3 regions of the Shewanella rhizosphaerae genome follow, and region 1 is predicted to be linked to each of the others. Evidence: predicted binding sites of a transcription regulator. Region 1 holds the regulator's gene; each other region holds the start of a gene.

Evidence for each region. Region 1 encodes MetJ, which represses methionine synthesis genes. Its sites were predicted from a motif close to TAGACGTCTAGACGTCTA; they were not measured.
Region 2: the regulator MetJ is predicted to act here: its motif matches at 2,739-2,756, upstream of msrA (peptide-methionine (S)-S-oxide reductase MsrA).
Region 3: the regulator MetJ is predicted to act here: its motif matches at 5,289-5,306, upstream of K0I63_RS09160 (cystathionine beta-lyase).

Annotation. Positions count from the first base shown of each region.
Region 1 is NZ_CP080420.1:578,788-586,438, reverse strand. Features, by position in the region: gene K0I63_RS02640 (bifunctional aspartate kinase/homoserine dehydrogenase II) at 1-1,609, opposite strand, end outside; gene metB (cystathionine gamma-synthase) at 1,629-2,795, opposite strand; gene metJ (met regulon transcriptional regulator MetJ) at 3,019-3,333, shown strand; gene K0I63_RS02625 (sulfite exporter TauE/SafE family protein) at 3,412-4,152, shown strand; gene K0I63_RS02620 (conjugal transfer protein TraF) at 4,215-5,411, opposite strand; gene K0I63_RS02615 (c-type cytochrome) at 5,924-6,253, shown strand; gene K0I63_RS02610 (DUF3373 domain-containing protein) at 6,318-7,651, shown strand, end outside.
Region 2 is NZ_CP080420.1:2,224,147-2,231,797, forward strand. Features, by position in the region: gene seqA (replication initiation negative regulator SeqA) at 1-259, shown strand, start outside; gene pgm (phosphoglucomutase (alpha-D-glucose-1,6-bisphosphate-dependent)) at 304-1,983, shown strand; gene msrA (peptide-methionine (S)-S-oxide reductase MsrA) at 2,156-2,635, opposite strand; gene astE (succinylglutamate desuccinylase) at 2,970-4,022, shown strand; gene K0I63_RS09945 (thiamine pyrophosphate-dependent dehydrogenase E1 component subunit alpha) at 4,206-5,384, shown strand; gene K0I63_RS09950 (alpha-ketoacid dehydrogenase subunit beta) at 5,388-6,365, shown strand; gene K0I63_RS09955 (dihydrolipoyllysine-residue acetyltransferase) at 6,377-7,651, shown strand, end outside.
Region 3 is NZ_CP080420.1:2,032,214-2,039,864, reverse strand. Features, by position in the region: gene K0I63_RS09180 (marine proteobacterial sortase target protein) at 1-1,358, opposite strand, end outside; gene pdsO (sortase-associated OmpA-like protein PdsO) at 1,398-2,153, opposite strand; gene pdsR (proteobacterial dedicated sortase system response regulator) at 2,373-3,065, shown strand; gene pdsS (proteobacterial dedicated sortase system histidine kinase) at 3,068-5,242, shown strand; gene K0I63_RS09160 (cystathionine beta-lyase) at 5,343-6,530, shown strand; gene K0I63_RS09155 (CreA family protein) at 6,631-7,125, opposite strand; gene yegD (molecular chaperone) at 7,193-7,651, opposite strand, start outside.

The DNA.
Region 1 (7,651 bases):
GGGTGAGATCGGCGCTAGCGCTGATATCCAGGGCGATCAACTCATCGCAATTTAGTGCCTGCAACTGCTCGAACAGATGGGTGTACTGCCAGCCGGTGCCGCGCTCCTCAAAGGCCTGTTGCCAGCTGCTTAAGTCAATATCTGTCTCACTCAGCAGCGCCTTCTTGGAACTCAAGAGTCCTACCAGCTCGACGCTGACCTCAAGCTCCTTATTGAGCACGGGGCGGGCACGTTTGAAGAGATCGATCCAGGCTTCGCCTATGTTGCCTATGCCCAGCAGCAGGACACCGATACGCTTGCGCGGACCGGCGCAGCGTCTGTGCACCTTCTGGGTCAACAGGTTTACCTGCGCCTTAGGCACCAGGGTCACCAGGCTAAGGCCATCATTACACAGAGGATGCGCCTCACGGCTCAACAGACGCGAGAAGCCGCGGCGATAGAGGCTGGCATCGGCGCTCACCAGGGCCACCAAGCCGAGATCGTCGCGCAGCTGTAACTCATCGATTCCCAGCTCGCTGCGCTTGGCCTCGAAGATCGCCTGGGCCTGCTTCTGATTCTCATGGGTAAAGGCCAGCTCGGCGCGGCCGTGGGCCAACGACCAATAGGCCAGTGGCGTCAGGCCAGCCTGGGCAAAACAGGCCAGCAACTGCGGTAACTCGACCCCTATGGTCAGACTAAACAGACTGACGCTGGAGAGGCTGGTCACCACAGGGGCACTGGCCGACGAGCTCTTAGGGGCGATCAGGGTAAAATCTGTATGGGGGGCGTAGCTTGAACGCACCGCCAGGCTGACTTCGGTGTCGAACAGTGGCTGCAGAGTGCGGTTATGCAGCACGGGAGAGCCAAGGTGCGCCAGGCGGTTCGCCTCGGTGAGCGACATGCTCTTAAGCAACTTGGCATCGTTAATTCGGTTCGGGTCGGCGTTAAATACGCCTTCCACATCTGTCCAGATGGTGACACGTTCGATATCCGCCAGGCTAGCCAGTAAGGTGGCGCTAAAATCTGAGCCGTTACGGCCCAGCAGCAGGGTATCGCCCTGCTCGTTGGCGCAGATAAAACCGGTGATCACCAGACGCTCTTGAGGATGGGCCTCGAGCAGCGCCTGCACCTTCTGGCGCGACTCGCCAAGGCGGATCTGCGGTACGGCGCCTTCATCGGCGACCAGTAGGGTGCGGGCATCGACATCGGTCGCCGCCACGCCAGACTCGCGCAACAGCGCCGCCAGCAGACGGGAAGACCAGCGCTCGCCGAAACTTACTACCTGGTTGCGTTGATAATCGTTGAGCTCATCGAGCGACAACAGGCTGGTCAGCTGCGACTTGTCGGTGGCCAGTCGCTCTCTCAGGCTACGGGCCTGCTCGTTGGAGAGCAGCTGCTCGATTAGATTCTGCTGGTAACTCACCAGCACCTGTAACTCTTCCTGCCACAGCTGATCTGTGTCGCACAGCTCCAGCAGGCGATATAGGAAATTGGTACTCTTGCCCGCGGCCGACACTACGATAAGATCATCGCTGTGGCCATGGGTCAGTAAAATGTGGGCGACGCGGCGGTAACAATCTGCATCCGCTAAACTAGAACCACCAAACTTATGCAAATGACAACGTGTCATTATCTGCTCCTCAAACCCTTTAACTACTTACCGCGATAGCCGCTTCTAAACCCGCAAGAATATCTGCCACCAGATCCTCGCCATCTTCTATGCCCACTGACAAACGGATCAGGGTATCTTTCACGCCCGCCTCACGGCGCGCCTCTGGGTCCATGGCTCTGTGGGTCATGGTCGCGGGAACCGCCACCAGACTCTCTACGCCTCCCAGACTCTCGGCTACCGAGAAGTATTGTAACGCATCTAAAAAGGCAACGAGTGCCGATTCGCCACCTTTTAGCTCAAAACTCAGCATAGCGCCGAAGCCCTTCTGCTGTCTGGCCGCAATTTCATGGCCTGGATGCTCGGCAAGCCCCGGATAATACACTTTTTCCACCGCCTTGTGGTCACAAAGCAGTGCCAATACCTTCTGAGCGTTGGCTTGGTGTTCACGAATGCGCACCGCCAGGGTTCTCAGCCCCCTCAGGGTCAGGTAGCTGTCGAAGGCTGACCCCGTCAGACCTAGGGTGTTCGACCACCAGTGCAGCAGCTCGCCCACCTCAGGGGCTTTGGCCACCACGGCGCCGCCCACCACATCGCTGTGACCATTGATATATTTGGTGGTGGAGTGCACCACGATATCGGCCCCCAGCAACAGTGGCTGTTGTAACACAGGAGAGAGGAAGGTGTTGTCCACCACCACCTGAGCACCCACCTTGTGGCTCGCCTGGGCGATGGCCTCTATATCGACTACTCGCAGCAGCGGGTTAGAGGGGGTCTCAAGCCACACCATCTTGGGTGACTGGCTCAGCGCCTGCTCGAGCGCGGCATCATCGGTTTGATCCACCACCAATAGCTTAAAAGCGCCCTTCTTGGCCAGGTTGGTGAAGAGGCGATAGCTGCCGCCATAGCAATCGTGAGGCACCACCAACAGATCCTCTGGGCCCAGCAGGCTAGTCACCAGTGTGATGGCGGCCATGCCGGTACAGGTCACCACGCCGGTCGCCCCTTGTTCCAGTTCGGCAATCGCATCACCGAGAATAGAGCGGGTCGGATTACCTGAGCGGCTGTAATCGAATGCCCGCGGCTGTTGATGCCCTTCAAACGAGTAGTTTGTCGACAGATAGATAGGCGGCACCACGGCACCGTGCTGAGTGTCTGACTCTATGCCTCGTCGTACGGCGGCGGTGGCTAGTTTACGCGCTGTCATCTTCAACTCCTCAAATTGGATCTGGGCAGGCACCTCGGCAAAAGAGATGTCTGGACGTCTAAATGTACCTAAGCCGATAGTGAGCGTCAACAACTTTTGGACGTTTAGACGTCCAAACATTTAGAAATCTATTTGCATTTGCCAAAAATTCGAGGCAATAATTTGACTGTAATTTGTAAGGGTTTAAAATCTGCACCGAATTTTAGAATTTACAGGTGAGTCAATGACTGAGTGGAATGGCGATTATATCAGCCCCTATGCTGAACATGGTAAGAAGAATGAGCAGGTAAAGAAGATCACTGTCTCTATTCCTCTTAAGGTGCTTAAGGTGTTAACCGACGAGCGCACCCGGCGCCAGGTCAACAACTTGCGTCACGCCACTAACAGCGAGCTGCTGTGCGAGGCTTTCCTGCACGCCTACACCGGTCAACCACTCCCCCAAGACGATGACCTGTCTAAAGACAAGCCAGATAGCATCCCAGCCGAAGTCAAACGTCTGATGACCGAGATGGGCATAGAGTGGGAAGAGATGGAGTAATCCACTCACACACGAATCGATAGAGGGATCGCTAGGCGGTCCCTCTTTTAGTTTTCAACCTTAGCCTGGAACATTGCAGTGCCTGCACTTCCGCTCGATCCTCATATTCTGGCGCTAGCCTCGCTTATCGTCTTCGTCGGCGCCCTCACCCAGAGCCTGATCGGTTTCGGCATGGCGGTCGTCGCCGCGCCCCTGCTCTACCTTATCGAGCCATCTCTGGTGCCTGCGCCCGTGATCCTGATGGGCTTCTCTATCGCCCTTCTAACCCTGATCCGTGAGCGTGGCGCCCTGGAATTCAACGGCCTGCAATATGCCTTACTGGGACGCATCCCCGGCGGACTGATCGGCGCCGGCCTGCTCATGGTCGCGCCCCAGGACGTGCTCGGCATGACCATCGCCATCATCGTTGCCATCGCCGTACTGCTGAGCCTGATGCGGCTCAACCTGGTGGTCAACCGCCGCAGCCTGTTTATCGCCGGCGTGATCTCGGGGATCTTTGGCAACATCGCCGCTATCGGCGGACCGCCGCTGGCCATACTGCTCTCGGGTAAAGATGCCAAGCAGTTTCGCGCGGCCCTGTCGGCCTTCTTCATCTTCAGCTCCACCATCGCCATAGTGATCCTAGGGCTTACGGGTCTACTGACCCTGCATCACTTCTACTGCTCGGCGCTGCTGCTCCCCTCTGTGCTGCTGGGTTACCTGATGGCCAATCGCCTGGTGGGACGCATAGACAAGAATAGGACCCGCATCATGACGCTGGTGCTCTGTAGCCTGAGCGCCATCTTGCTGGCCGCCAAGTCCTTAAGTGCCCTGCTCTAACACCTAGGCTCAAGAGAAGGCCGGCATCATAGCCGGCCTTATTGTTTCTAAAAAACCTATCTCTAGAAATGATAGGAGGTCTGAATCACCCCGCCCACGGCGTCATCTGTGCCCACCAGGCCGGTGAGATCCAGATTAAAGGAGCGGCCTATGGTAAAGCCTGTACCCAAGGTATAGAGGTTGCTACTGGTATCTTTCATATCGTGGCGATAGCCGACACGCAGGGCCAGCCAATCGGTCGCCCTCATCTCGCCGCCCAAACGCCAATACTGGGTCTCTCCTATCTCATCGAATCGCTTATGACCATTAAGATCCACATCTGTCGTCAGGCTGAAGTTATCCCAATCATAGGCCACACCTAAGGTATAGAGAGCCTCGACACGGTAGATAAACTTGCGCCCCATCGCCTCGACGGTGTCCAGCTTCTGGCTCACCAGGTTACGTCCCGACAGGCCTATGGTCATGCGTTCGAGTGGCTGAATGGCCACGCCGATATCCAGGTTTGCCACGGTATCGTCGTTGCGGTATTTGTTGTCGTCGAAATCATCGGCGTCAAAGTTGTTGGCGCTGACCACATAGTTATAGGTGTCGATACGCTGAAGCTTGGGCGAGATACCCACGGCGACCGGCATATTGACGATCGACAGCGGGAAGCTAAGGGCCACACCAAGATCTGAGATGGCACCGGCCACCACGGCCCCCTGTGAATCCAGATCGGTAACCGCAGGCGGATTGTTAGGGTCAAGATTGGTCAGGGCGTCTATGTCGCTGTCCTCGATCACCGCCACGCTCACCGCATCGATATAGGTCTTGTAAAAGATCGACATAGGCATGCGCTTGGTCGGTAAAACCACGGAAAAACCTAGCCCCACGCTGCCATAGGCATTTTCACCATCGAGGGACTTGAGATCGGCGACCAGCATGTCGCGGTAATTGGTGATCCCAGTGACGTCGCTGGCATTGATGGCCGCCTCCAGACCGTCATAGGAGGCCTGCAGGGCGTCGAACTTATCGGTCAGGTTATCGATATTGGCTGCCTCGGCGCCCAGCACGGGCAACATCACCGCGCCGCCGGAATACTTGGGGGCATGAATGGCTAACAGGGCGGGATTGATAAAGGCGGCACCTTCGCGGTTAGAGGCCGCGACCCCGGTTCCGCCCATGGCATCACTACGGGCCTCGTTGTAGAGGGAGGCGGCAGATACCAATGAGGCACTACCAGACAATAACACTGCGATGACCAAGCTAAGGTATTTCATCTCATTCACCCCGTTCATTATTTTTGTTCTCGCTCAGGAATCTACCCGAGTCGTCTTTAAAGATAGACTAAGACGGCTAAAAAGTGCTCTCAAAACAGCTCGATCAGACACTTTTTTTTAAATCATTTCGCCGCCCCTTCCCATTGCCAGAGAAACCTGCCGATTCGGTTCGCCACTCAGCCCGTTAAAACAGGCCCATTTGCAATACAAAAACAAGCAAAAATACCTATTTAGAGAGAGCTGAAATAATAAAGTGTGATCTAACTAGGTAGTTTCTCCCCGAGAGCAAGATCACAAGATAGCAAAACCTTAAAAACAAAAATCATTAAATTTCATTGCATTACACCTTGTTCATTAGATTTTTATCCATGATATTTTTATCAATTAGATTTTTTTCATGAAGGTGATCAACATCAAATTTACAACTACCCCCTTTTGGTAAATTTTCCAACAAGAAACAAGCATTTTGTTTCAGGTTAATAAATCGCTCAGAGTAGCGGTTAAGGAAAATGATGATGAAAAACGTTGCCAAAATAGCTACATGCTTACTCCTCGCCTTCACCGTAGGCGGACAAGTCTACGCCGTCGACGGTGGTAACCCTAAGAAAGGGAAACATCTTTATAAAAAAGAGTGCAAAGCCTGCCACAGCAAGGGCGATGCCGCCGGTGAACTCACGCCCATGAGCAAGACCATGAGCCAGTGGGATCGCTTCTTCAAGCGCGACATGCACAGCGCCCAACCAGACGTATTTAAAAAGCTCTCCGACAAAGAACGCCTTGATATCCAGCAGTTCTTATACGACCACGCGGCCGACTCAGATCAGCCACAGACTTGCGGTTAACCACAGATTTCGTAATCGAAGCGCTCATTCACCGCTCCCGATGAGCGCCTAAGGAGAGATTCACATGCGTACTCTACTGTCTATATTGATCGCTAACGCTCTGGCTATGTCAGGCTCAGTCTATGCCGCCGATAGCGATGCGCAAAAAATAGCCGAACTTAAACAACAACTTGCCGATCTCACCGAAGAGATCGATCAGATCAACAGCCGCGTCGATAAGAACGAGCGCCACACCGCTCTCGACCGATTAGAGATCACTGGCGATTTCCGTACCAAGGCCCATTCATTGCACTACCAAAATGTCACCTGGAACCCTGCAATCAAGGTGGACTTCAACGATTTTGGTGCTAAAGCCATGTCTGGTGCCTTTGGTATGCCTAACGATCCCAACTCCCCCCTGGGACAGATGATGGCGGCCAATCCGGATCTTGCCGCCGCCTTCCAGAGCGGCATGCTACAAGGCGTGATGCCTTACGTGCTGGCCCCCAAGACCACCCAAGATATCAACAACGACATCTTCTATACCACGCGTCTGCGACTCAACCTCAAGGCCAAGGTATGGGATAACGTCAGCTTCGCCGGCCGTCTCAGCATGTACAAAAACTGGGGCGACTCCACAGGTGTTCAAGTCTTCGACTCATGGCGCTCCTTCACCATGGACGGCACCAACAGTGGTAACACCAGCGGCGACTGGCTCAGGGTAGAACGCGCCTACTTCGACTGGAAGAACATAGGTGGCAGCAACACCTACCTCTCTATCGGTCGTCGTCCATCTACCTATGGCCCACCAACCCAATATCGTGAAAACGAGAAACGCGGCGGTACACCATCGGGTCACCTAGTTAACTTCAACTTCGATGGTCTAACTCTGGGTTACAAGCTGGGTGAGATCACCGGCATCGAAGGTCAGGTAGTGCGCTTCTGTTACGGCCAGGGCTTCGAGTCACAGTGGGGCAATGGTGAGATGTTTGGCGATATCGTCACCAAAGACACCCACCTAGGCGGCTTTAACATAGATGCCATCAACGACGGTAACCACTTCCTGCAATTCACCCTGTTTGGCGCCAAAGATATCAACGATGGCTTCAAGGGCACCATGGCCTTCCCAACACAGCTAGCGGGAATCTTTGCCCCCACCATGTATCAGGACATGCAGAAGTTCAGCAACTTCAACTTCCAGACCCGAGTACAGCCTAGCGGCGTGATCGGCGACATGTACCTGGGCGGCATCGGCTACGCCTACGAGAGCGATGAAGACTTCAAGGCCTTCGCCTCTTTCGGTTGGACCCGCGCCGAAGGCAACGGTAATGCCGGTATGTTTGGTGGCATGCTCAGCGATGCGGTATTCGAAGCACAGCTCAATGCCGACGGCAGCGAGATCATCATGATGCCAAGCGC
Region 2 (7,651 bases), 1.6 Mb from region 1:
AGAGGCTATCTATAAAGCGACGCCTAATCAGTTTGACCAGGTGCTGCAGATCCAGGGGCGCGATCGTCTCTATTTTGCGACCTCGAAAGAGTCGCTACTCAAGGCCAGTAAGTCGGCCAACCCGAAAGAGATTGGCAACAGTGGCTTCTGGGTCACCACCAATAACAACACGGCGAAGAAGCGCACCATCCTAAGCGAAGTATTAGGTCAGTTCGGCGTGCAAGAAAAACAGATTGAATCCATTATCGGTCATATTTAAGTGAGATACTGAGGCTCAATCTACCCGACACTTAGGAGTACATTTTGGCGCTACACGAGCGAGCCGGTAAACCGGCACAACAAAGGGACTTGGTTAATATTCCTAAACTGATGAGCCACTACTATCGGCTCTCACCGGATGTGACCAATGATGCGCAGAAGGTCACGTTCGGCACCTCGGGCCACAGAGGCTGTGCCTTTAATAAGAGTTTCAACGAGAAGCACATCTTGGCGATTGTTCAGGCTGTGGTGGATCACCGCATCGAGGCGGGCATCAAGGGCCCTATGATCGTCGGTATCGACACCCATGCACTGTCTCAGGCGGCTTATGTCACCGCTCTTGAGGTACTGACCGCCAATGGCGTGCAGGTGATTGTCGCCAAGAACGATGAGTATACGCCCACCCCTGTGGTGTCCCATGCCATCATAGCGGCCAACAGAGCGCAGGGGGCAGGGCTTACCTATGGGCTTAACTATGGGCTTACCGATGGCCTTATCATCACGCCATCTCACAATCCGCCTCAAGATGGTGGCATCAAATATAATCCCCCCCATGGTGGTCCGGCCGAAGGCGGCATCACGGCATGGGTCGAGCAGCGCGCCAACGAGTATCTGGCCAAGCAGCTAGAAGGGGTTAAGCGCCTCACCTATTCAGTAGCGGTCACGACCAGTCTTATTCAAGAGCGCGATCTGATGGCGGCTTATGTTGAAGATCTCGAGCAGGTGATCGACATGCAGGCCATTAAGCAGGCCGGTATTCGTATCGGCGTCGATCCCCTCGGCGGCTCAGGAATTCACTATTGGGACAAGATTGCCGAGCGCTATGGGCTGGATATTACCCTGGTGAACGATCGCATCGATCCCGCCTTTGGTTTTATGCCCCTGGATAAGGATGGCAAGATCCGTATGGACTGCTCATCGCCCTATGCCATGGCGGGACTGTTGGCCCATCAGGATGCCTTCGATATCTGTGTCGGTAACGATCCCGATTACGACAGGCACGGTATCGTCTGCCCAGGCAGCGGCCTGATGAACCCTAACTATTATCTGGCGGTGGCTATCGAGTACCTCTTGTCCCATCGCCCGCAGTGGTCTGCCGATCTCAAGATAGGTAAGACCCTGGTTTCCAGCGCCATGATAGACAAGGTGTGTAGTGAGCAGTCGCGTAGCCTCTGTGAAGTGCCGGTTGGCTTTAAATGGTTTGTCGATGGCCTAGCTGATGCCAGTTTCGCCTTCGGCGGCGAAGAGAGTGCCGGCGCCGCCTTCCTACGTCGTGACGGCGGCAGTTGGTGTACCGATAAAGATGGTTTCATCCTGGCGCTGCTGGCGGCAGAGATACTGGCGGTAACGGGTAAGACGCCTGCTAAGCTTTATGCCGAGATGGTCGAGCGTCACGGCGAGAGCTTCTACAAACGTATCGACTCGCCGGTTAACCCTAAGCGTAAGGTTAAGTTTAATCAGTTGGTGAGCGAGCCCTTGAATGTCAGCGATCTTGGCTGTGAAGCCATGGCTGGAGATGCGATCCTCGAGGTACTCACCCATGCTCCGGGTAATGGCGCGGCTATTGGCGGCATCAAGGTAGTGACCGAAAAAGCCTGGTTCGCCGCGCGCCCATCGGGCACAGAGGCGTTGTTTAAGCTCTATGGCGAAAGTTTTGTCAGCGAGGCACATCTCGAGCAGGTGCTGGAGCAGGCCCAGCAGATGATAGAGCGGCTGTTGGTCTAATCGAAGTTGGCCTAGTTCGTCGGTCTAGTTCGTTAGACTAACAGGCTCTTGGATAAACCTTAGTCGGTTACTCCTTGGAATCTTAATTCTTAGTACAGATCAAAAAAGCCAGTGATTCACTGGCTTTTTTTGGGGGCGTAACTTGCATCGAGCTGCTTGGAATAACCAAGCGCTAGTAGGTAAGGTGACAGCTAGGCAAGTTGTTCTTTTCCAGATAGTTCTGATGGTACTCCTCCGCCTTATGGAAGGTGAGCACTGGGACTATCTCAGTCACTATGGGTCTAAGCCCCCATTTACCGCTTCGGGCGAGGGCCAACTTTGAGGTTTCGGCCTGTTCCTTCTGCGTCTTGTCGTGGAAGAAGATGGCGCTGCGATACTGGCTGCCGATATCGCCGCCCTGCATATTGAGCATGGTGGGATTATGGTTACTCCAGAACACAGACAGCAGATCGTCGAAGCTCACCTTGGTCTCGTCAAACTCGACCTGTACCACCTCGGCGTGCCCGGTTGTGCCAGTCTTAACCTCTTTATAGGTGGTGGCCTTGTCATCACCGCCCATATAGCCACAGGTGGCAGAGGTAACGCCGTCTATCTGCTTGAAAAAATACTCTACGCCCCAGAAACAGCCTGCGCCAAATGTTGCTAATGCCATGGTTGACCTCTTCTCGATTAACGCTTATCTATCTTTTGTTCATCTAGATAGCCAATTATCTAGTGTCTAAATTATCTAACGAATCGTCTAGCGCAGTTAATTTTATACGTTTAGATGGCTAGACGGCTTTATTCTGTATTATCTGATTAACGAATGCAACAGGGAAAATATGCGGCGATCGACTGGCCCGCGTGGTCGTCGACTCGCTTAAGTGTTACTATGCTGGCCAACTGATAATAATGCTAATAAATCCAAGGAGTCGCTATCTTTCAGGCCTACAAGGTGGGCGCTGTGGTAGTGATGCAGTAAGGAGTTTGCAGTGCAAGACACCCTGATGTTGTCGAAAGACTTTTTGCAATTGACACTAGACAATCCTGTCGGCCTCGAGGCGTTTGAATTTACCCTGGGGCAACACACCCAGGTGTCGGTATGGGATACCGGCGTCATCCAATTTGAGCCGCTCGTTACGCATGAAGCTAATCAAGAGAGCGAGCAAGATGGAAAGGAAGATGCGCTTAAGAGCATAGTGCTCTCGTCGGCGGTTCATGGTAACGAGACGGCGCCAATCGAGCTGTGTGATCAGCTTATTACCGCGCTGCTGTCTGAGACGCTGATCGCCCGTCATCGCTTGCTGTTTCTAATCGGTAACCCACCAGCTATCCTAAACGGTACCCGTTTCGTCGAAGAGAACCTCAATCGTCTCTTCAGCGGCGCCCATGCCAAGGGTGAGAGCAATGCCGAGCGGTTCCGTGCTAAGAAGCTGGAGCAGTATGTGGATCGCTTCTTTAATGCGGCGCCCGAAGGCGGCAGTCGTTATCACTACGACCTGCACACGGCAATACGCGCCTCCAAGCATGAGAAGTTTGCCATCTATCCTTATCCACACGGCGCACCTTACAGCGGCGAGCAGATCATGTTCTTGGCCGCCTGCGGCATCAACACAGTGCTGTTTCACCACGAACCTACCACCACCTTTAGTTATTTCTCCGCCCATGGCTATCAGGCCCATGCCTTTACCATAGAGCTTGGCAAGGTGATGCCCATGGGGCAGAACGATATGACGCGTTTTATTGTGGTGAAAGAGATGTTGACCCGTCTGGTAAGCGGCCGCGATCTCGAGCTTGGTGAGTTTGATCCTAGCCAGGTGAATCTGTATCAGGTTAATCGCTCAATCAACAAGCAGTTTGATGACTTTAGCTTTACCTTTGCCGACGACGTAGAGAATTTTACGGCGTTTCCAAGAGGTTATATATTGGCTAAGGATGGCGGGACTGAGATTAAGGTCGAGGCCGAATCTGAGTCTATCGTGTTTCCCAACGCCAATGTGCCGGTTGGCCAGCGCACTGTGCTGTGTTTAGTGCCTGCCAAAGATTATCGCGTGGTTTAGGCTCTGGCTTGTAAAGCTAGCGATACATGGGGGAGGGTAGCTAGTTGTTAGCCACACCCTGTGATAGCTTGCTAGGTAGTTTACGTTAACGTAACTTTAAGGCCGCGTCATAATAGAGAATAGTGAACAACTTAGGCTGTTCGCAGTCAGATAACAAGAATACTCAGCTGATAAGAGAATAGTATGAGCAACGCAACGAGCAATACAGAGACTGTCCATCGCGTCAGTTTTCTCGATAAGGATTCATTATCGATCCCGATCCTGAAGATCCTTCAAGCCGACGGTACCACCTTTGAAAATGCTGTGTTACCCGTGATCGATCAGGATTTGGCTGCCAAAATTTATGATACTTGTGTGTTCACACGAGTACTCGATGAGCGCATGTTAGCCGCTCAGCGTCAGGGACGGATCAGCTTCTACATGACCTGTACCGGTGAAGAAGCCGCCGTGGTCGGCAGTGTCGCCGCCTTGGATCAGGACGATGTCATTTTAGCCCAGTACCGTGAACACGCGGCGATCCGCTATCGTGGCTTCACCACTGAGCAGTTTATGAACCAGATGTTTAGCAACGAGAAAGATCTGGGTAAGGGCCGTCAGATGCCGATCCACTACGGCTGTGAGGCGCTCAATTACCAGACCATCTCATCGCCGTTGGCCACTCAGATCCCACAGGCGACGGGTGTCGGCTATAGCCTCAAGATGCAGGGCAAACGTAACGTTGCCATCTGCTACTTCGGTGAAGGCGCAGCCTCAGAGGGCGATTTCCATGCCGGTCTCAACATGGCCGCCGTGCTGAACTCTCCAGTTATCTTCTTCTGTCGTAACAATGGTTACGCCATCTCGACCCCAACCAACGAACAGTTTGCCGGTAACGGTATCGCCAGTCGTGGTGTGGGCTATGGCATGCATACCATTCGCGTGGACGGTAACGACATGCTGGCAGTGATGGCAGCGACCCAGCAGGCGAGAGCCTATGCGCTGGAGCACAACAAGCCTGTGCTGATTGAAGCCATGACCTATCGTCTTGGCGCTCACTCCTCTTCGGACGATCCATCTGGCTACCGTTCTAAGGATGAAGAGGCCAAGTGGCAGCAGCATGATCCGGTTAAGCGTTTTAAGCTGTGGTTGATCAACAAGGGCTGGCTTGCCGAGAGCGACGATGCGGCCCTGTATGAGAAGTACCGTGAAGAGGTACTGGCCGCGGTGAAGGTTGCCGAGAAGCTACCTGCACCTAAGATTGACGAGATCATCGAAGATGTCCTCGATGAGCCGACGCCTAGGCTCAAGCAGCAGCTGACCGAGCTTAAGCAGCACATCAAGAAATATCCTGATTCCTATCCACGCAGTGCAGGGAGAGATTAAATCGTGGCAAAGATTAATATGTTACAAGCCATCAACGATGCCTTGACCATTGCGATGGAAACCGACGACAAGGCGGTGATCTTCGGCGAAGACGTTGGCCATTTTGGCGGCGTATTCCGCGCCACCTCTGGCCTGCAGGATAAGTTTGGTCGCGATCGTTGTTTCAACACCCCGCTGACAGAGCAGGGTATCGCTGGTTTTGCCAACGGTCTGGCATCTAATGGCATGACGGCCATTGCCGAGATCCAGTTTGCCGACTATATCTTCCCGGCGTTCGATCAGATAGTAAACGAGTCAGCCAAGTTCAGATACCGCAGCGGTAACGAGTTTAATGTGGGTGGTATCACCTACCGTACCCCTTATGGTGGCGGCATCGCCGGTGGTCATTACCACTCGCAATCGCCAGAAGCGTATTTCACTCAGACACCGGGTCTAAAGGTGGTCGTGCCCCGTAACGCCTATCAGGCTAAGGGCCTGCTGCTTGCCTCGATTCGTGACAAGAACCCTGTGGTCTTCTTCGAGCCTAAGCGTCTCTACCGCGCCAGCGTGGGCGAGGTGCCGGATGAAGCCTATGAGATTGAACTAGGCAAGGCCGAAGTGGTTCAGGAAGGTACAGACATTACCGTGTTGGCCTGGGGCGCTCAGATGGAGATCGTTGAAGAGGCGGCTAAGATGGCGGCCAAGAAGGGGATCTCTTGTGAGGTTATCGACCTGCGCACACTCGCGCCTTGGGATGTCGATACCGTTGCGGCCTCGGTGAAGAAGACCGGACGCTTGGTGATCAACCATGAAGCGCCGCTGACCGGTGGCTTTGCCGGCGAGATCGCCGCGACTATCCAGCAGGAGTGTTTCCTCTATCTGGAATCGCCAATTAGCCGCGTATGTGGTCTGGATACCCCATATCCGCTGATCCATGAGAAAGAATATATGCCTGATGCGCTCAAGACCTTTGAAGCGATCAAAGCATCGATGAAATACTAGGAGCCCCAGGCATGATTAAAGATTTTATTTTGCCCGATATTGGCGAGGGCGTGGTGGAGTGTGAGCTGGTCGAGTGGTTGGTTGCCGAAGGCGATACCGTCACCGAAGATCAGCCCATTGCCGACGTGATGACAGATAAGGCGCTGGTGCAGATCCCGGCGGTTCACGGTGGTGTCATCAAAAAACTTCACTATAAGAAAGGTGACATAGCTATCGTTCACGAGCCGCTCTATTCAGTGGAAATCGATGGTGAGCTAGACGGCGATGCGACCACAGAATCAGCAGCTGAAGAAGCTGTCGTTCAATCTGATTCACAGCCAGTTGTTGGCGGCAAACGTGTCGAAGAGTTCCTGTTACCGGATATCGGTGAAGGGATTGTCGAGTGCGAGTTGGTGGAGTGGTTGGTGGCCGAAGGTGACATGGTGGTGGAAGACCAACCTATCGCCGATGTGATGACCGACAAGGCACTGGTGCAGATCCCGGCCATCAAGAGCGGTAAGGTGGTTAAACTCCATTACCGTAAGGGTCAGCTGGCACAGGTGCACACCCCGCTTTTCTCTATCGAGGTAGAGAGCGAAGAGGGCGCCGTTGCTGCCCCGGTAGCAGATAGCGCTCCAGCTGGGGTTGACCACGAAGAGGTTGAACTTCACGCCCCTGCTGGTAATGGCAAGGCGCTGGCAAGCCCGGCCGTGCGTCGTCTGGCGCGCAGCTATGATATCGATCTCAGCCTGGTGCCGGGTTCTGGTAAACATGGCCGAGTCTATAAGGAAGATGTCGAGCGCTTCCGTAGCGGCGAAGCCGTGAAGGCCAAGGCGGCGAAAGCACAGGCCCAAAGCGAGCCAACAGCTGCGCCTATAGCGGTTTCAGCAGGCGATCGCGTCGAGCCTATTCGCGGCGTCAAGGCCGTCATGGCCAAGATGATGACAGAGTCTGTCTCTACCATCCCGCACTTCACCTATTGTGAAGAGCTGGATCTGACCGAGCTGGTTGCGCTTCGCGAATCGATGAAGGCGCGCTACTCGAGTGACGATCTCAAGCTGACCATGATGCCTTTCTTCATGAAGGCGATGTCGCTGGCGCTGACTCAGTTCCCTGGCATCAACAGCCGTGTGAACGACGATTGCACCGAGCAGACCTTCCTTGCGTCACACAACATAGGCATGGCAGTAGACTCTAAGGTGGGTCTATTGGTGCCAAACGTGAAGGATGTGCAGCAAAAATCTATTCTTGAGGTCGCGGCCGAAATTACCCGCCTGACCAAGGATGCCCGCAGCGGGCGTGTCAGC
Region 3 (7,651 bases), 1.5 Mb from region 1:
AGGCTGCGCACGCTGCTGTCAAATGCGATCACATTGAAGGTATCTTGGCTGCCAAGGCCGGCTAAGGCGTTTAAGATGGCCGACTTGGCCTGGGCGATAGAGTCCCCCGTCATTGAGCCAGAGGTGTCGATCACCAGGGTCAGCTCTCTTGGCAGGCGCACCCTCGCCTTATCCTGGGGCGGCATCAGCATCACCAGGGCATAACTGTCTTTCGCCTCTTTATCACTCGCTTGCACCTCGGCTGCGTGATTCGCTTTTGCTTCGATCACCACCTGATCATTGTGAGCCTGTGAAGATGCAAGAGATTCTTCATTCTTGAATTCATGGTTCTTGAATTCATGAGTCTTGCCTAATTGCGCAAACATCACGGCGCTTGGCTGCTCGGCGAGCAGCGGCCGCCACTTAAGCAGAAAGTCGCGATCGGGTCGCAGGTTGGCTGTGAGATTAAGCCCTATCTTAGTGCCGCCAAGCTGGGTCTGACGCATCTGATGATAGGGGGTCTCCAGTCGGCTGATGGCCATACCGGCGTCCAGTACCACATCCAGATAGAGCTTCTGCTCATCGCTCTGTGCGCCCTCATTCAGGGCGTTAAGTCCTTGTATATCGTTAACTGACACTTGTTCTAAGTCTGGAGCCTGCCCCTTGGGAAAGTATCTCGGGGTGATTGCCGTAGGAAAACGCAGACTGAACTCGCCATCTTGATAACGCACCTGCTGCTGATAGGCGATCTCCACCACCAGTTCCTCGCCCGGGCCCAGATTCGCCACCTCTGAGGTGAAGATGTTGGGTCTTTGCTGACTCACCAGGCTGGCCTTCTTGCCGCTGGCCTTGGCCTGTTCGAAGGTTTGCCTCGCCACTGCCTTGGGCTGGATCTCACCGATTATCACTCGCTGACCGATATGCAGCTTGAGGTTGTCGACCGCGGCATCGTGAGGCAGCGGAAATTGATAGCGACCATTGAGCCAATGCTCGCTGTCGTTCACAAACACCTGCTTTACCGACACCCGGTTGATCCAACCAGAGATATTCATCTGCACCTGGGTATCCACGGCAAGCGCCGTAGCGGGCAACTTGCTCGTTAGCTGAACGCCATCTAAGCGATACTCGAGCATACCCTGGCCTAAAATGGGCTCATCGGCGGCGGGCAGATCGAAATGGTGCAGTTGCTCTCCATATTTGGCAGCCGTCACATTGACACCGGCCGGTTGACCCATGCGCCCGAAGGCGGGCGTCGTCGAGCCAATCGCGCTGACGCTGAACACCAAGGCGGCGATCACCAGACGCTGGCGAGAAAAAAGCGCCCCCCTCGGGGGGCAAAGGTCGGTCTGGTTCATCCTGATACGCGGGCGTGGCAACATCTTACTTCTCCTTTTACGCGTTGCTTCATGGTGCGGGATCTAGTTAGATGCCAGGGCGGTATCGCCAGGCAGCAACTTGATGGTGACGCGGCGATCGAAGAAGTCATTTTCGAAGCTCTGTTCATCCTTCACCGGCGCGCTGGCGCCATAGGCCTTGGCATCCAGACGGGCCTCATCTACGCCTCTGGATACCAGGTAGCTTCTCACCTCGGCCACGCGCTGCTCTGACAGGGCCTGGTTGTAGCTGCTGTCGCCGCGGCGATCGGCGTAACCGGTGAGATCTAACTTAAGCTGCGGCGAGATCGCCATGGCATCGGCCACCTCGTTGAGCTGACTCTGAAAGTGCGGCTCGACGGTCGATGAGCCCGTCTTAAACTGGACGTTGAGCCCCAGGGCCAGCTCTTCCAAACGGGTGCCCTGATGCTGTCTAAGCTGTGCCAGTTCCACCTTGGCCTCTTGATACTCCTGCTGCACCGTCAGCAGCGCCTCATTTTGCTGCTTGAGCGCCATCATCCGGCTCTCCTGTTCGGCTAACGTGGCCTGCTGCTGTTTGATCTCGCTGTCGTTGGCCACCGTCTGGCCTATCATGCCGCCGGTGAAGGCGCCGATAATCGCCCCCACAGGGCCAGCAACCACTGCGCCCAGCACTATGCCTGAACCCACACCGATAAGTGTCTCTTCATCGGCCGAGCTATTGTTTGTACTTTGAGTCGCTTGAGTTGCGGGGGCAGCGAAAGCCATTGAGCTGCCAAATAACGAAACACTGATTAATGCGGCAATGATCTGCTTCTTCATGGGAAAATCCTCAAGTTGACATGGATTGGTGAATAAGAACCCTGTGGTTCCTGTCGATGAGGTCATTAAACCTGAGTGAAATGGCAAGTCCGGGGTGCAAAAATGACGATGCGCAGACCAAATGTGGCAAGAAAATGGCTTTTACCCCGGGCCACTTTTCTCCCGGGTATTTTGCTGTATAGTCACACTCCAGAAACCCTAAGCTGTAATGGATGGATCATGAAGCGTATTGCAATAGTGGAAGATGAGGCGGCTATCCGCGAAAACTACAAAGAGGTGCTGCAACAGCAAGGCTACTTTGTGCAGGCATACGCCAACCGCCCCAGCGCCATGGAGGCCTTCAACACGCGTCTGCCCGATTTAGCAATCATCGACATAGGCCTGGAAGATGAGATAGATGGTGGCTTTACCCTGTGCCAGTCACTCAGAGCCATGTCGAACACCCTGCCTATCATCTTTCTGACCGCCAGAGACAGTGACTTCGACACCGTCTGCGGCCTGAGACTGGGCGCCGACGACTATCTGAGCAAAGATGTCAGCTTCCCCCACCTGATCGCCCGCCTCGCGGCGCTATTTCGACGCTCGGACATCCAAAATGGTGCCAACCCACAAGATGGCATGATCGAGCACGGTAACCTGACCATAGATGTCAACCGCATCCAGGTCTACTGGAAGCAGCAGCCTATCGAGCTGACGGTGACCGAATTTTGGATGGTGCACGCCTTGGCCAAACGCCCAGGCCATGTACGTAGCCGTCAGGCGCTGATGCAGGACGCCAAGATCTATGTGGATGACAGCACCATCACCTCCCACGTGAAGCGGATCCGTAAGAAATTTATCAGCCAAGACCCAGAATTCGATTGCATCGATACCGTCTACGGCATGGGCTACCGCTGGGATACCCAAGACTAAGCATGTTTAATCTGCCCATCGGCCTGCGTACTAAGGTCGCAGTACTCTCTCTGTTCCTGCTCTGCCTGCCTTGGCTGGGCTATCAATATGTGTGGGAGATGGAAAAATACCTGCGCCACGGCCAGGAAAAGACTCTTGAAGGCACCACCCAGGCGTTAGCCACCGCCCTGCATGAACGCCCCAAGCTGTTCGACAAGCAGGCGAGCTTCTTGTCACAGGTAAAAAAGGGGCGGGATCTTTACGCCTATCCCTTAACCGGCCCTATCCATCTGGATGGCAAGCTGGGCGAATGGGCCTCTAACCGCCACCGCGCGGTGACCTACGGCGCCGATCACCAGCTGTTTAAGGCCGATGACGGCAAGCCCCTCAACGTCAGTTTCACCCATATGGTGGGCAAGTATGCCGGCTACCTCTATGGCTATTTCGAGGTGACAGATCCTAAGGTGATCTACCGCGGCACCAACAGCCTGCGCATCGACAACAACGATCATCTGGCCATCGCCACCCTGGCGCCCGACGGCCAGTTTCGCCGTTACATCGTCGCCACCATACGTGACGGCTGGATCAGCGCCTTCGAGCTGCCCGCCGATCCCCGCAAGTCACAACCCGTTACTCCAGAGGTACGCATTCAGGGCAAGTGGCTGAAGACAGATAAAGGCTACAACATTGAGCTGAGGATGCCGCTTGAGATGGTGGGCAGCAAGCTGGGCTTTGCCATCGTCGATGTTAACGACAGAAAGACGCGTAACGTCGAGGCGATCGTCGGCACCTCGGCCACGGATGATGTTACCAAGCTGGGGACTGTTTTGGTGCCTTCGCCAGAGATCGAAAGCATCATCAAGGGGATGAGTCACAACAGCTCACGGATCTGGGTGGTGGATCGCCACGGCCGGGTACTGGCAAAATCCGGCGATATCTACAGCAGCACCAATGTGTGGGCGCAGACGGCAACCGAGCAGACACCCGACACCTTCTGGGGCCGCTTCAAGCAGCAGTTCCTGCACCCGCTCTACTATCGCATTCTGACCACGCCGCCTAAGCATTTCGTCGACTCGCTCAAAGACTCTACCGTGCTGGAGGGTAGCCATATCCGTAAGGCCCTGGCAGGTCAGTTTGGCTCTACCTGGCGCCTCAGCCCAGATGGCAAGGCGGTGATCCTCGCCGCCGCCAGCCCCATCTGGATAGACGAAACCGTGATGGGCGTAGTGATCGCCGAGGAGACTACCCACGGCATTCGCACCCTGCGCAACAAGGCGCTGGAGAAGCTGTTTAACGTGATCCTGACCGTGATGAGCATGGGCACCCTGGCACTCTTCTTCTTCGCCTCCAGCATCTCCAGCCGCATCCGTAAGCTGAGGGACGATGCCGAGCAAGCGATCGACAGCCAGGGGCGGATCAGAAAGGCGATTGTCGGCTCTAAGGTGCGCGACGAGATAGGCGATCTCAGCCGTAGTTTTGCCAGCATAGTCGGCCGACTGAGCCAATATACCCACTATCTGGAGAACATGTCGTCGCGCCTCGGTCATGAGCTGCGCACCCCGGTCGCCGTGGTGCGCTCGTCCCTCGAGCACCTCAACAGTCAGGATCTGCCGCCGCAACATCAAAAATATGTTGATCGCGCCCACGAAGGGGTGAGCCGCCTCAACATGATCCTCAACAACATGAGCGAGGCGACCCGTCTCGAAGAGGCACTGACCGACGCCGAGGTGGACAACTTCCCCCTCTCCAAGGTGATCTCAGGTTGTATGCAGGGCTATCAGATGACCTATGCCAATCAGGTATTTGAGCTGGAGATAGACAAAGACCCCATGACCATGCGCGGGGTGCCCGAGTATATTGCCCAGTTGATGGACAAGCTGATCGCCAACGCCATCGAGTTCAGCCAGAGCGATACGCCGATTAAGGTGTCACTCAAGGCCAAGGGCCGTCAGGCGCTGCTGAGCGTGAGTAACCTGGGGCCTTCGCTGCCCGCCAACATGGGCGAGCAGATCTTCGAGTCCATGGTGTCTGTGCGCGCCCAGAAGGCGCAGGACAAGCCTCACCTGGGTCTCGGCCTCTACATCGCCCGCTTGATCACCGATTTTCATAAGGGCAGTATACGCGCCGAAAACTTGATGCAGGATGGTCAGGCCACCGGCGTGGTTATCCATATCCGTCTGCCGCTGGAGGCGCAATAGCCTCCACGCTAAAAGGGCAACCACTCCAATAAATCTCACTTTCATTTAGCCGTATAGATGTTAAGATGGCTGCATTGAGTTGCCAACACGAGAGTATGGGATGAAAAGAGAGACCAAGATAGTCAGCGTCGGCCGGGACAAGAAATGGAGCAAGGGAGTGATCAACCCGCCGGTATTTCGCGCCTCCACCGTGGTGTTCGACACCATAGAGGATATGCGTCATGCCACCAAGAACCGCGCCAACGGCGAGATGTTTTATGGTCGTCGCGGTACCCCAACCCACTTTGCCTTCCAGGCGGCCATCGCCGAACTCGAAGGCGGCGTAGGCACCGCCCTCTACCCTTCAGGTTCGGCGGCCATCTCAGGCGCCCTGCTCTCCTTCCTCAAGGCTGGCGATCATCTGCTGATGGTCGATACCGCCTATGAACCCACTCGGGATCTGTGCGACAAGCTGCTCAAGGGCTTCGGCATAGAGACCACTTACTATGATCCCCTCATAGGTGATGGCATAGAGGCGCTTATCCGCCCCAATACCAAGGTACTGTTTCTCGAATCTCCCGGCTCCATCACGCTAGAAGTGCAGGACGTGCCGACCCTGAGCGCCATCGCCCATCGCCACAATCTGGTGGTCATGCTGGATAACACCTGGGCCTCACCCATCAACTGCCGCCCCTTCGATCTGGGGGTGGATATTTCGATCCAGGCGGCGACCAAATATATCGTCGGTCACTCGGATGTGATGCTGGGAACCGCCACCGCCAACCAGGCTCATTGGGACCAGCTCAGGGAAAACAGCTACCTCATGGGCCAGTGTACCTCGGCGGATGATATCTATCTCGCCAGTCGCGGCCTGCGCACCCTGGGAGTACGCATGGCCCAGCATGAGAAGAATGGACTAGAGGTCGCCAACTGGCTGGCCACACGCCCAGAGGTGGATCATCTGCGCCACCCCGCCTTTGACTCCTGCCCAGGACATGAGTTCTTCAAGCGGGATTTCAGCGCCTCCAACGGCCTCTTCTCCTTCGTGCTCAAACGCGGCAATATCAAGGCGATCACCGCCTTCGTCGAAGGCATGGACCACTTCAAGATGGGCTTCTCCTGGGGTGGCTACGAGAGCCTGATCTTGGGGGTCTTCGGTATCGACAAACTGCGCACCGCCACCCAGTGGGACAGCAGCAAGCCGCTGATCCGCTTGCATGTGGGCCTGGAAAATCCTGAAGATCTCATCAAAGATCTCGAGGCCGGCTTCGCCCGCTACAACGCGGTATTGGATGGCCAGAGCGACTAGCGCCTCACCTGAATAAGCTTAAGGATCCCCCATAAAAAAAACGCCGTCAGATGACGGCGTTTTCTTTGTTTTAATTACCTGCAGGTTTTTCCGATTCACGCTAGTGAGTCGCTGGCGCTTCGTTTTGCGCCGCAGGCGCTTGCCAGGCCTGCGTGCCATACAGGGGCACGGTCGACAGGCTGTGCTTATGGCTGCCATCTGTCTCCTTGGTGGAGTATGAGAGATAGATCAGCGTCTGGCTGTCGGCGTCATAGATGCGTCTCACCTTGAGAGATTTGAACAAGATACTCAGTGAAGCCTTAAACACCACCTCGCCGCCGTGGCTCTTGTCGATATTGGCGAGATCCGCAGGCAAAATAGGCCCTGTCTGACGACAGGCGATCCCCATATCCGACGGATCGGCAAAGTCCAGATTCGCCTCGATACGACTGATGTGACAGGTCACGCCGGGGATCTTAGGATCTTGCCTGGCCTCGATGATCACATCCTTGGTGGTAAAGAGCCCCAGGCTCACCTTGCCCACATCATCACCGCAGCCGGTCAGCAGGCTTGTTGCTGCAACAAACATGATTCCAATCCAAGCTTTCATCTTCATTCCTTTTTGCCTTGTTGTCTCGTTGTTTTGTGGTCTTATTGCCTTGACGCCCTAACACCTTATTGCGTTAGCCAAATACCTTCTGCGCCCAGCGGGTTAGTCCGGCGGTCACACTGCCAAAGTGGTCACCGACCACTATCTCAGTCTCAGGATACATCTGGGCAATCTTTTGGTAAATCGCCGGGCTCTTGGCCGTACCGCCGGTGACATAGATAATATCGGCCTGTGCCTTATCCGTCGCTTTAGCCATTGCCTCAGCCATTAAGGACTGGATCAAGCCCACAGGCTGAGCGATTGCATCAACGAAACCTTGCTGATCGACTTCGGCAACCAGCACAGCATCGACATAATCCAGACTCGCCTGAGTGGCGGCATCATCTGACAGGGCAATTTTCGCGCCCTCGGCGCTGCGTACCAATCGATAGCCGAGCTGATCCCGTTGCACCTTGAGCAGGCGCGACAACAGATCCGCCCGCTCGGCATCCTTTATCAGCTCCTCAATCATCTTGCGGCTGGTCAGGCTGGC